DNA from 3 places in the Mesorhizobium sp. EU05-FHT14A09 genome. Region 2 is predicted to be linked to each of the others. Evidence: predicted binding sites of a transcription regulator. Region 2 holds the regulator's gene; each other region holds the start of a gene.
What was found. Region 2 encodes PhoB, which activates phosphate uptake and scavenging genes when phosphate is short. Its sites were predicted from a motif close to TGTCATNNANCTGTCAT; they were not measured.
Positions count from the first base shown of each region.

Region 1: AC3WTO_RS01905 (PhoX family protein) is a predicted target of PhoB. The motif match lies at 1,693-1,709, and genes of this name have one in related genera.
Region 3: AC3WTO_RS09250 (RNA degradosome polyphosphate kinase) is a predicted target of PhoB. The motif match lies at 1,719-1,735, and genes of this name have one in related genera.

Region 1 is NZ_JBYTDF010000001.1:432,872-436,148, reverse strand. Features, by position in the region: gene AC3WTO_RS01905 (PhoX family protein) at 1-1,629, opposite strand, end outside; gene AC3WTO_RS01900 (hypothetical protein) at 1,889-2,077, shown strand; gene AC3WTO_RS01895 (hypothetical protein) at 2,270-2,593, shown strand; gene AC3WTO_RS01890 (phosphatase PAP2 family protein) at 2,654-3,277, shown strand, end outside.
Region 2 is NZ_JBYTDF010000003.1:642,575-645,851, forward strand. Features, by position in the region: gene pstB (phosphate ABC transporter ATP-binding protein PstB) at 1-586, shown strand, start outside; gene phoU (phosphate signaling complex protein PhoU) at 624-1,331, shown strand; gene phoB (phosphate regulon transcriptional regulator PhoB) at 1,351-2,040, shown strand; gene AC3WTO_RS14730 (ROK family protein) at 2,274-3,277, opposite strand, start outside.
Region 3 is NZ_JBYTDF010000002.1:381,737-385,013, forward strand. Features, by position in the region: gene AC3WTO_RS09250 (RNA degradosome polyphosphate kinase) at 1-1,653, opposite strand, end outside; gene AC3WTO_RS09255 (zinc-finger domain-containing protein) at 1,799-2,044, shown strand; gene AC3WTO_RS09260 (FAD-dependent monooxygenase) at 2,064-3,277, shown strand, end outside.

The DNA.
Region 1 (3,277 bases), on a different contig from region 2:
CATGCCGAACCAGCCATTGGCCGTGGTCGCGGTCGAGAAAGAAGCGCCGACCTCGGCCACCGACGGATCGCCGCATTTCAGCAGCACTTCCCATCTGCCCTTGGTGGCGGCGAAGTCACCGCCTTCCTCGGCGATCTCGATCATATGGCCGAAGGCGTTCTTGGCGCGCGGGTTCGCGGCGTCAACCTGGTCGTCCTTGCGCTTGCTGTTGTTGGTCAGCATCACATAGACCTTGCCGTTGACGCCGTTGGGCTGGATGTCCTCGGGGCGGTCCATCTTGGTGGCGCCGAGCAGGTCAGCGGCGCGGCGCGTCTCGATCAACACATCGGCCTGGCTGCTGAAGCCGTTCTCGGCGGTCAGCGGGCCCTGGCCAAAGACGATCGGCAACCATTCGACACCGCCGTCTTCCGCGAACCTGGCGACGTGAAGCGTGCCTTCGTCGAGCAGATCCTTGCTGGCAGCCGGATTGGCGGGGTCGAACTTGCCGGCAGTGACGAATTTGTAGACGTAGTCGAAGCGCTCATCGTCGCCGAGATAGAAGACGACGCGACCATCCCTGGCGACGATCGATTCAGCTCCTTCGTGCTTGAAACGACCGAGCGCCGTACGCTTCTTCGGCGCCGAGTTGGGATCGGTGACGTCAACCTCGACGATCCAGCCGAAGCGGTTCGCCTCATTCGGCTCCTTGGCGAGGTCGAAGCGATCATAATGGGAGCCCCACTCATAGGAGCCTTCCGGGATGCCGAGACGCTTGTAATTCGCTGCTTCCCTGTGCCCTTCCGGCAAAGCCCCGGAGAAGTAGCCGTGGATGTTCTCCTCGGCCATCACATAGGTACCCCAAGGGGTGACGCCGCCCGCGCAGTTGTTGATCGTCCCAATGACTTTCGTGCCCGACGGATCGGCATTGGTCTTGACGCGGTCATGACCGGCCACAGGACCGGAGAGCGCCATTTCCGTGTTGGCGGTGACGCGGCGGTTCAGCTTGCCGTCACGCACCACCCGCCATTTGCCGCCTTCCTTGCGAATTTCGACGATCGTGCCGCCATGCGCAGTCATCTCGACATCGACCTGCTCCTTGGTCAGCGGCGCAAGCTCGAGTGCCTTCTTGCCATCCTTCTCCACCACCTTGACGATGCCTGGGAACATCAAATGCGGGTTGGTGTATTCGTGGTTGACCACCAGAAGACCGTGCTCGGCCGAGCCCTCCAGAGGGATATAGCCGACGAAATCGTTGTTGTAGCCGAACTGCTTTGCCTGAGCCTCGGCAGTCTGCTTGTTCGGATCGAAATCCGGCGCGTCGGCAAACAGCGGATCACCCCAGCGCAGGAGCACATCGGCATCGTAGCCGGTGGCGACGTGGTGCTTGTCGTCGATGCCGGCTTCGACCTCGTCAAAGCTGAAGGCCGAGCCGCCTTCAGCCGCGCGTGCCTCATCTGCGCTGGTCAGAGCGAGTGGGCTGACGGTGACCGCTATGGCCGAAACTGCAAGCGAGCCCTTGAGAAAACCGCGGCGTGAAAAGCGTGCGGCGATGATCTCGCCCATGGTGCGATTGTCTGTCGGGTTGATCGCCGGACCGTCATTCTCTTCTAGCAGGCTGGTGCGGAAGCGGATGTCTTTATGGTCCGACATGGCTGACCTCTGGCTGTTGGTGCTGGCTGGGCTGCGTGTCAGCCCCTTGCGTAGCGGTCGGGCTTAACAGTTTCGTGACGCAGGGCGCGTCCATTTCGGCTTCTTCTCCTGGTCGCCGGCACCGTAACCCGATGCGCCGGATCACGCCTAAAGCCAGGGAATGCAGCAAGTTTGAATCAAATGCCTGTTCGGGAATTTCCGTTCCCGCAACCGAATCGCTCCATGCTTTCTCTCGTGGTGGGCAACAAACGGAGTACCGATGAACAGTGATTTTGCCGCCGCGCGCCTGCATCTTGAGCGGGCAACCCACTACCTGCGCGGCAACGACCAGACCAGCACGAAAGCCTGCGAGGCGCTCGACATCCTGATCGAGGCCATCGTCACCGCCCAGCACACGAAGCCGAAGGGCCAGGTGATCGAGTTTCCGAAGACGGTTCAGTTGCGCTAGGGCATTTCCGGCGAAAACAGGATCGCCTTCAATGCTTTATCTCCTTGTTTTGCACAATTCCGGGCGCAAAACCGCTGCGAACTTTTGCTGGAATTGCGCTAGGCTCAGGCTCTCCACTTGACCGTCGCTTGCCGTTGGGAAACAAGCTTGCCCAGCGGGGCTGGGTGGAGGCAATCGGTGAACATAGTCGGCATGGCGCAGCTCGGTGTCTCCACCGTGATTTTCCTGCTTGCCGCCACGGCAGCCAAACATTGGGCGCTGGCACCGAGCCTCGGCAAGATCGTCATCACCCTGGCACTTTATACACTCGGCAATCTGATCATGCTGAAGCTGATCCGTGATTTCGGCATGTCGATTTCACTCAGCCTCTCGGCGGTCATCCAACTGGTGGCGGTGAATGCCGTTGCCCTGGCCTTCTTCGGCGAGAAGTTGACGGCCATTCAGGCGGTCGGTGTCGCGCTGGCCATCGTTGCCGTCGCGCTCGTCACGCTGGGGCCTTATTTGCAAGGCCGATGACAGCCGTGCCGGGAAAGATTAAGCCGGCATTCTTCGACAGACGGCATTGCGGCAGGATTGATGCGAAAGACCATTTCGACACTCTACGACCGGATTGAATTCCCTGTTCTGCTGGCCGGCATCATCGTGGCCGGCGGCCTCTGGGGGTTCGTCGAGTTGATGGAGGTCGCGCGCGACTCGGCGCCCCACAGCTTCGACACACAGATCCTGCTTGCTTTCCGCGAGGCTGGCGATCCGAGCAATCCGATCGGCTCGCCGCGCTTCGAAGGCGCGGTACGCGACATCACCGCGCTCGGCAGCGCTGCCGTGCTGACGCTGATCACCGCTGCAACCATCATCTATTTCCTGCTCATCCGGCGCTGGACGACAGCGCTGTTCGTGCTGGTGGCGGTCGGCGGCGGCCAGATCCTGTCGACCCTGCTCAAATTCGGTATCGACCGGCCTCGCCCGGATCTGGTGCCCAGGCTCGCGGTGGAAACCTCGCTTTCCTTCCCCTCCGGACATGCCATGCTCTCGGCCGTGACCTATCTCACGCTCGGTACGCTGGCCGCGCGTTTCCTGCCCGGCCATGTCACCAAGATCTATATCTTCGTGCTTGCGGTGCTGCTGACGCTGATGGTCGGGGTGTCGCGGCTCTATCTTGGCGTGCACTGGCCGTCGGATGTGCTGGCGGGCTGGTGTGCC
Region 2 (3,277 bases):
CGCGGCCAAGGTTGGTGGCAAGATCACGCTCGACAGCGAAGACATCTACGATCCGAAAATCGATGTGGTGGAGCTGCGTGCCCGCGTCGGCATGGTGTTCCAGAAGCCCAATCCATTCCCGAAGTCGATCTATGAGAACGTCGCCTACGGGCCGCGTATCCATGGCCTTGCCAAGAACAAGGCGGATATGGATCGCATCGTGGAGTCCAGCCTGCAGAAAGCGGCGATCTGGAACGAGGTGAAGGATCGCCTCGCTGAGCCCGGCACCGGCCTTTCCGGTGGCCAGCAGCAGCGCCTATGCATCGCGCGTGCCATCGCAGTGTCGCCGGAAGTCATCCTGATGGACGAGCCGTGCTCGGCGCTCGATCCGATCGCGACCGCGAAGGTCGAGGAACTGATCGACGAACTGCGCCAGAACTATACGATCGTCATCGTGACGCACTCGATGCAGCAGGCCGCTCGCGTCTCGCAGCGCACGGCGATGTTCCATCTCGGCTATCTGGTCGAAGAGGGCGCTACCGACAAGATGTTCACCAACCCCGACGACAAGCGCACGCAGGACTACATCACCGGCCGCTTCGGCTGAGTGAGCGATTGCTGCCGAGGAAAAAAGGACACAAGATATGGGCGAACATACCGTTGCGTCGTTCGACGAAGAGCTCGGACAGATCAGCAGGCTCATCAGCGACATGGGTGAATTGGCCAGTTCGATGGTTGAAAGCTCCACCAAGGCGCTGCTCAAGTCAGACAATGGACTTGCCCAACGTGTCGTCTCGGACGACGCGATCATGGACGCGCGCCAGCGTGAGCTGGACAGCAAGGCGATCACGCTGATCGCCAAGCGCCAGCCCATGGCACAGGATCTGCGCGCCGTGGTCGGCGCCATCCGCATGGCAGGGGACCTGGAGCGCATCGGCGATCTGGCCAAGAACATTGCCAAACGTGTCGGAGCGGTCGGGCAGGGCGCCACGCCGCGCGATCTTTCGCATTCGATCGATTCCATGGCGCATCTGGTGCTCAACCAGGTAGACGGCGTCGTGGAGAAATATGCGGCGAAAGACGCAGAGGGTCTCGCCCAGCTGAGAGCAGACGATGAGAAGATCGATGTCAAATATACGTCGGTCTTTCGCGAACTGCTGACCTATATGATGGAAGATCCCCGCAACATCACGGCCTGCACGCATCTGCTGTTTTGCGCCAAGAACCTCGAGCGTATCGGCGACCACGTCACCAATATCGCCGAAAACGCCTTCTACGTGCTGACGGGCGAGCAGTTGCCGCCCAATAGGCCGAAGCTCGACGAGACGGCTGCCGCCGTTCCGGCGGCCTGATCACAGGACGGACGGCAAGATGATCGCGCCGCGCGTCATGGTGGTAGAGGACGAGGAGCCGCTGGGCGTTCTCCTCCGCTACAATCTGGAATCCGAGGGCTACCAGGTCGAAGTGGTCGCCAGAGGTGACGAAGCCGAAATCCGGCTTCAGGAAAACGTACCGGATCTGCTGGTGCTCGACTGGATGGTGCCGGCGGTCTCCGGCATCGAACTCTGTCGTCGGCTGCGCATGCGGCCGGAAACCGAGCGTCTGCCGGTCATCATGCTGACGGCGCGCGGCGAGGAGAGTGACCGTGTGCGCGGCCTCTCCACCGGTGCGGACGACTATCTGGTCAAGCCGTTCTCGATGCCGGAGTTCATGGCACGCGTGAAGGCGCTGCTGCGCCGGGCGAAGCCGGAGGTGCTGTCTTCCGTGCTCAAGGTCGGCGACATCGTGCTCGACCGCGAGTCGCACCGGGTGTATCGCAAGAAGAGCGAGATCCGCCTCGGGCCGACGGAGTTCCGGCTGCTGGAATTCATGATGCGTCACCCCGGCCGGGTCTTCTCGCGCAGCCAGCTGCTCGACAATGTCTGGGGCGAGACGATCTACATCGATGAACGCACGGTGGACGTACATGTCGGTCGCCTGCGCAAGGCGGTCAACAACGGCCGCATGCCGGATGTGATCCGTACCATCCGCGGCTCGGGCTATGCCATCCGCGAGGATTAGCGCATGACCCCGAAAGTCGGAATCGATTTTCGGAAAGGCAGGGTGGCATGCGCCGGCCGTCATGCGCCGGACAAAAGAGTTGGAGCGTCCTTTGTGCGTCCACTAGGACGCGCGGCGCTTTAGAGCGTTTCTGTTTTTACGGAAGCGCTGAAACGCTCTAATTCTTTGTTTTTGCGCAATTCCGGACGGAAAACCGCTACACACTTTTCCTGGAATTGCTTTAACCGGCGGGCTCAGGCTTCCACAAGCTGAGGCGCCGAAGCTGTCGGGCCACCAAGCGCGAAGATCTCCTGATCAATGAAGGTCAACGCGCGCATGGCGCAGCCTTCGCGGATCAGCATCTGCTCGTTCGGCTCGATGTTGAACACGATCGAATTCGAATGCTGTCCGCCGGCAGTCTGAGCAATTGCGCGCCGCAGGGCCGGCTCAATCAGGTCGAAAGCTGTCGCCCCGATACCGACAAAGGTCACAGGTGCCGGATCGATGACGGCGAAAAGCGAACCGAGGCTATAGCCGAGAGCCGTGCCTGCCCGTTCATAGGCTTCGCGTTCCGGACCATCGCCCGCCCGCGCTTTTTCAGCCAGCATCCGCATTTCGTCGTCGGGAATATCCGCGGCAGGTTCGGTGTTCTCGTCCAGTCCCCGGGCGTTTCGCCAGATCGCGTAGTTGCCGGCATAGGCTTCGACGCAGCCATGGCGACCGCAGCGACACAATGCGCCATTCGGCCGGTGGATCATGTGTCCGAACTCGCCGCCGGACGACTGGGTGCCGATGAACAATTCGCCATTGAGCACGATGCCCATGCCGATACCGTGCGAAAGCACAACGGCAATGAAGTCGTCGCGGTAACGGTCCGTGCCGCGCCAGCGAAGAGCGACAGCCATCATGTTGCAGTCATTCTCGACGATAACAGGAATGCCGAAAGCGTTTTCCAGGATATCGGCGAAAGGAATCTCTCCATGTGGGGTGATCGGCGTCCACAACATGGTGCGCGCGTGTGAATCCGCCGTACCTTGAACGGCAAAGGCGATGCGCAGCACCTGATGGTTCTTAAGACTCTGGTCGTCGAGCCGCCGCCTGACGATTTCGACGCACTCGCCGATCAGCGCCTCTCGCGGCAGAGACAGAGTGTCCAGACGGCGTGTTTCCTCGGCCAGCACCTTGCCGGAATAGTCGACGGCTGCCGCCGTCACCAGGTTAAGCGACAGAACGACCGTCAGGACGGCCGCAGCGTTTG
Region 3 (3,277 bases), on a different contig from region 2:
CATCTTCATCCAGATGCGCGCCGGCTTGCCGTTGTGCGCATGTTCGATCTCTTCCTTGATATGGTCGAGGATGCGGCTGCGCAGTGTGTAGGGAGACAACGCCAGGCGCATCTCGCCGGTCGGTTCGGCGTAGCCGGTGATGAAGTTGAAGATCTGCGCCACGTCGCGCGCAATGTGTGCGTCGGTCGTGAAGAAGGACAGATCGGTGTAGATGCGCGCAGTGATCGGGTGATAGTTGCCGGTGCCGAGATGCACGTAGTTGCGCAGCCGTCCGTCTTCGCGCCGAACCACCAGCGACATCTTGGCATGTGTCTTCAATTCCAGGAACCCGAACACGACCTGCACGCCGGCGCGCTCGAGGTCGCGCGCCCAGCGAATGTTAGCCTCTTCGTCGAAACGCGCCTTCAGCTCGACCAGCGCGGTGACTGACTTGCCGGCCTCGGCCGCATCCGCCAGCGCCCGCACGATCGGGCTGTCATTCGAGGTGCGATAAAGCGTCTGCTTGATGGCGACGACTTCCGGATCGGCTGCCGCCTGGCGCAGGAACTGCACCACGACGTCGAAGGATTCGTATGGATGATGGACGACGATGTCCTTCTCGCGGATCGCCGCGAAACAGTCGCCGCCGTGCTCGCGGATACGTTCCGGAAAGCGTGGATTGTAGGGCACGAACTTCAGGTCGTCGCGTGCGACCGAGACGATCTCGGAAATCTGGCTGAGAGCCAGCGGTCCGGTCAAAACACTGATGCGGCTCGACGAAACGCCGAGCTCACCGGCGACGAATTCGCGCAATTCCCCAGGCATCGAATTGTCGAACTCGATGCGGATCACCGAACCGCGGCGGCGGCGTTTCAGCGCCGTCTCAAACAGCCGCACCAGATCTTCGGACTCTTCCTCGACCTCGATATCGCTGTCGCGAATGATCCGGAACGTGCCGGAGCCGGTGACCTCATAGCCCGGGAAAAGCTTGCCGATGTAGAGGCCGACCACCGCCTCCAGCGGAATGAAACGCACATGTCCCTTGCGATCCGGCAGGCGGATGTAGCGCTTCAGGGCCTGCGGCAGGCGTAGCAGCGCGCTCATCGTCTCGCCGTTCTTGCGATGCCGTAGCTGCAACGCGATCGAAAACCCGAGGTTGGGGATGAACGGGAACGGGTGCGCCGGGTCGATCGACAGCGGCGTCAGCACCGGGAAGACCTGTTCCTGGAAATGCTCTTCCAGCCAAACCCGCTCTTCCTTGGTCAGCCCGTCGCCGGCGACCGTCTCGATGCCTTCCTTGTTGAGCAGCGTCATCAGCGCCGACAGGCTCTTCTGCTGATCTTCCTGCAGGCGCTCCACTTCGCGCAGCAACTGCTCGAGCTGTTGTTCCGGCGTGCGCCCGTCCGGACTTTTCAGCACGATGCCTTCGCGCACCTGTCCGGCAAGGCCGGCGACGCGCACCATGAAGAACTCGTCCAGATTGGCGGCGGAGATCGACAGGAAGCGGACGCGTTCGAGCGGCGGATGGTTCGCATTGAGCGATTCCTCCAGCACACGACGGTTGAATTGCAGCCAGGAAAACTCGCGATTGACGAAGCGATCGGGGTTACCGCCGTCGACGCTTGCCGTTTCGACATTGATGAAATCAGCCTGGACCGGCTTGAGCTCGTTCATGTCCGCCTTTCTCTCCAGCGAGTCACACCGGTTAACCGGCTCAATTTATCCTGTGACAGGGTTTTGCGACAGTTTCATTTCATCGAACTTGCAAAGAACACAGATATGCTTCAAACGCATGTCGTACGCGCTGAAGGAGACGATGATGGCCGGCGGTTCCATTCCCCATTTCCAGAACGATGCGGGTCACCCGGCAATCGAGATCGGCGTGCGTGAATTCATGTGCGTCGGCGCCAACCCGCCCTTCGATCACCCGCATGTCTTCCTTGACCTCGGCAGTGACGACGAGAAGGTCTGCCCTTACTGCTCGACTCTTTATCGCTATTCGGCGAAGCTGAAGGCGACCGAAACGGTTCCGGCCGGCTGCCTCTACCTCGATCGCGCCGCCTGATCTTTCCAATTACCACACCATGACGACGGATGCGCGGTCCCGACCAGTCGTGATCGCCGGCGGCGGTATCGCCGGCCTGACCGCTGCCCTTGCCTTTGCCCGGCGCGGCTTCGCGGTTGAGGTCTGCGAGCAGGCACCTCGCCTCGAAACTATCGGCGCCGGCATCCAGCTTTCCCCGAACGCGACGCGCATCCTGGGGAGCCTCGGCGTGCTGGAGCCACTGTTGCCCGTGGCCGTGAAGCCCGACGCCGTCGTGCTCAAGGATGCGGCCAGTTTGAAAGAACGCGCACGCGTGCCGCTCGGCGCCTTTGCCGAACGACGCTGGTTCGCACCTTATCTCACGGCCCACCGTGCCGACGTACAGGCGGCCCTGGTCGCGAAAGTAGCCGAGACGCCGAACATCCGGCTGACCACAGGCGCGACACTCAAGGATATCGGCATTTTCCCCGAGGGCGTCATCGGCACCTTCGAACATGACGGTACGCAAGCGCAGCCTCCTTGCTCGCTTCTGGTCGGTGCAGATGGCGTCTGGTCAATGGTCAGGCAACTGCCCGGCCTTGCCGGCAGGAGCCGCTTCACCGGCGAACTTGCCTGGCGCGTCACCATTGCCGCGGACAGCCCGGCGGGCGAAGTCTTTGCCTCCATCGGTGCCGCAGGCTGCGTCACCGCCTTCCTGCATTCCGGCTTTCATCTCATTGCCTATCCGGTCAGCGCGGGTGCAGCGATCAACCTCGTGGCCTTCACCAAAGGCGAGCGTATCGCCGAAGGCTGGTCCGGCCATGCCGATCCGGCAATTCTGAACGATGCACTCAAGGGGGCCGCCCCTGCCCTCGTAAGGCTGGTCGCGGAGGCCAGTCGTTGGTTGGCCTGGCCGCTGCATGCCGTCGACCAGAGACCGTCATGGACGTTGCCGCAAGGCGTTGCCCTGATTGGCGATGCGGCACACGCCATGACGCCGTTTGCCGCGCAGGGCGCCGGCATGGCGATCGAGGATGCCGCCACGCTTGCGGCTTGCATCGCGGAATCCCCGGCCGGCATCGCTCAGGCGCTGACGAACTGGCAGCAACAGCGCAAGCCGCGGGTGGCCAAGGTGGCGCGACGCGGCGCGTTCAATCACCTTGCCTGGCATGCCGCAGGACCGATCGCCGTGGCGCGCAATCTGGTGCTGGCTTTGCGTCCGCCGCACCGCCTTGCCGCGGATCTCGACTGGCTTTACGGCTGGCAGATGCCAGA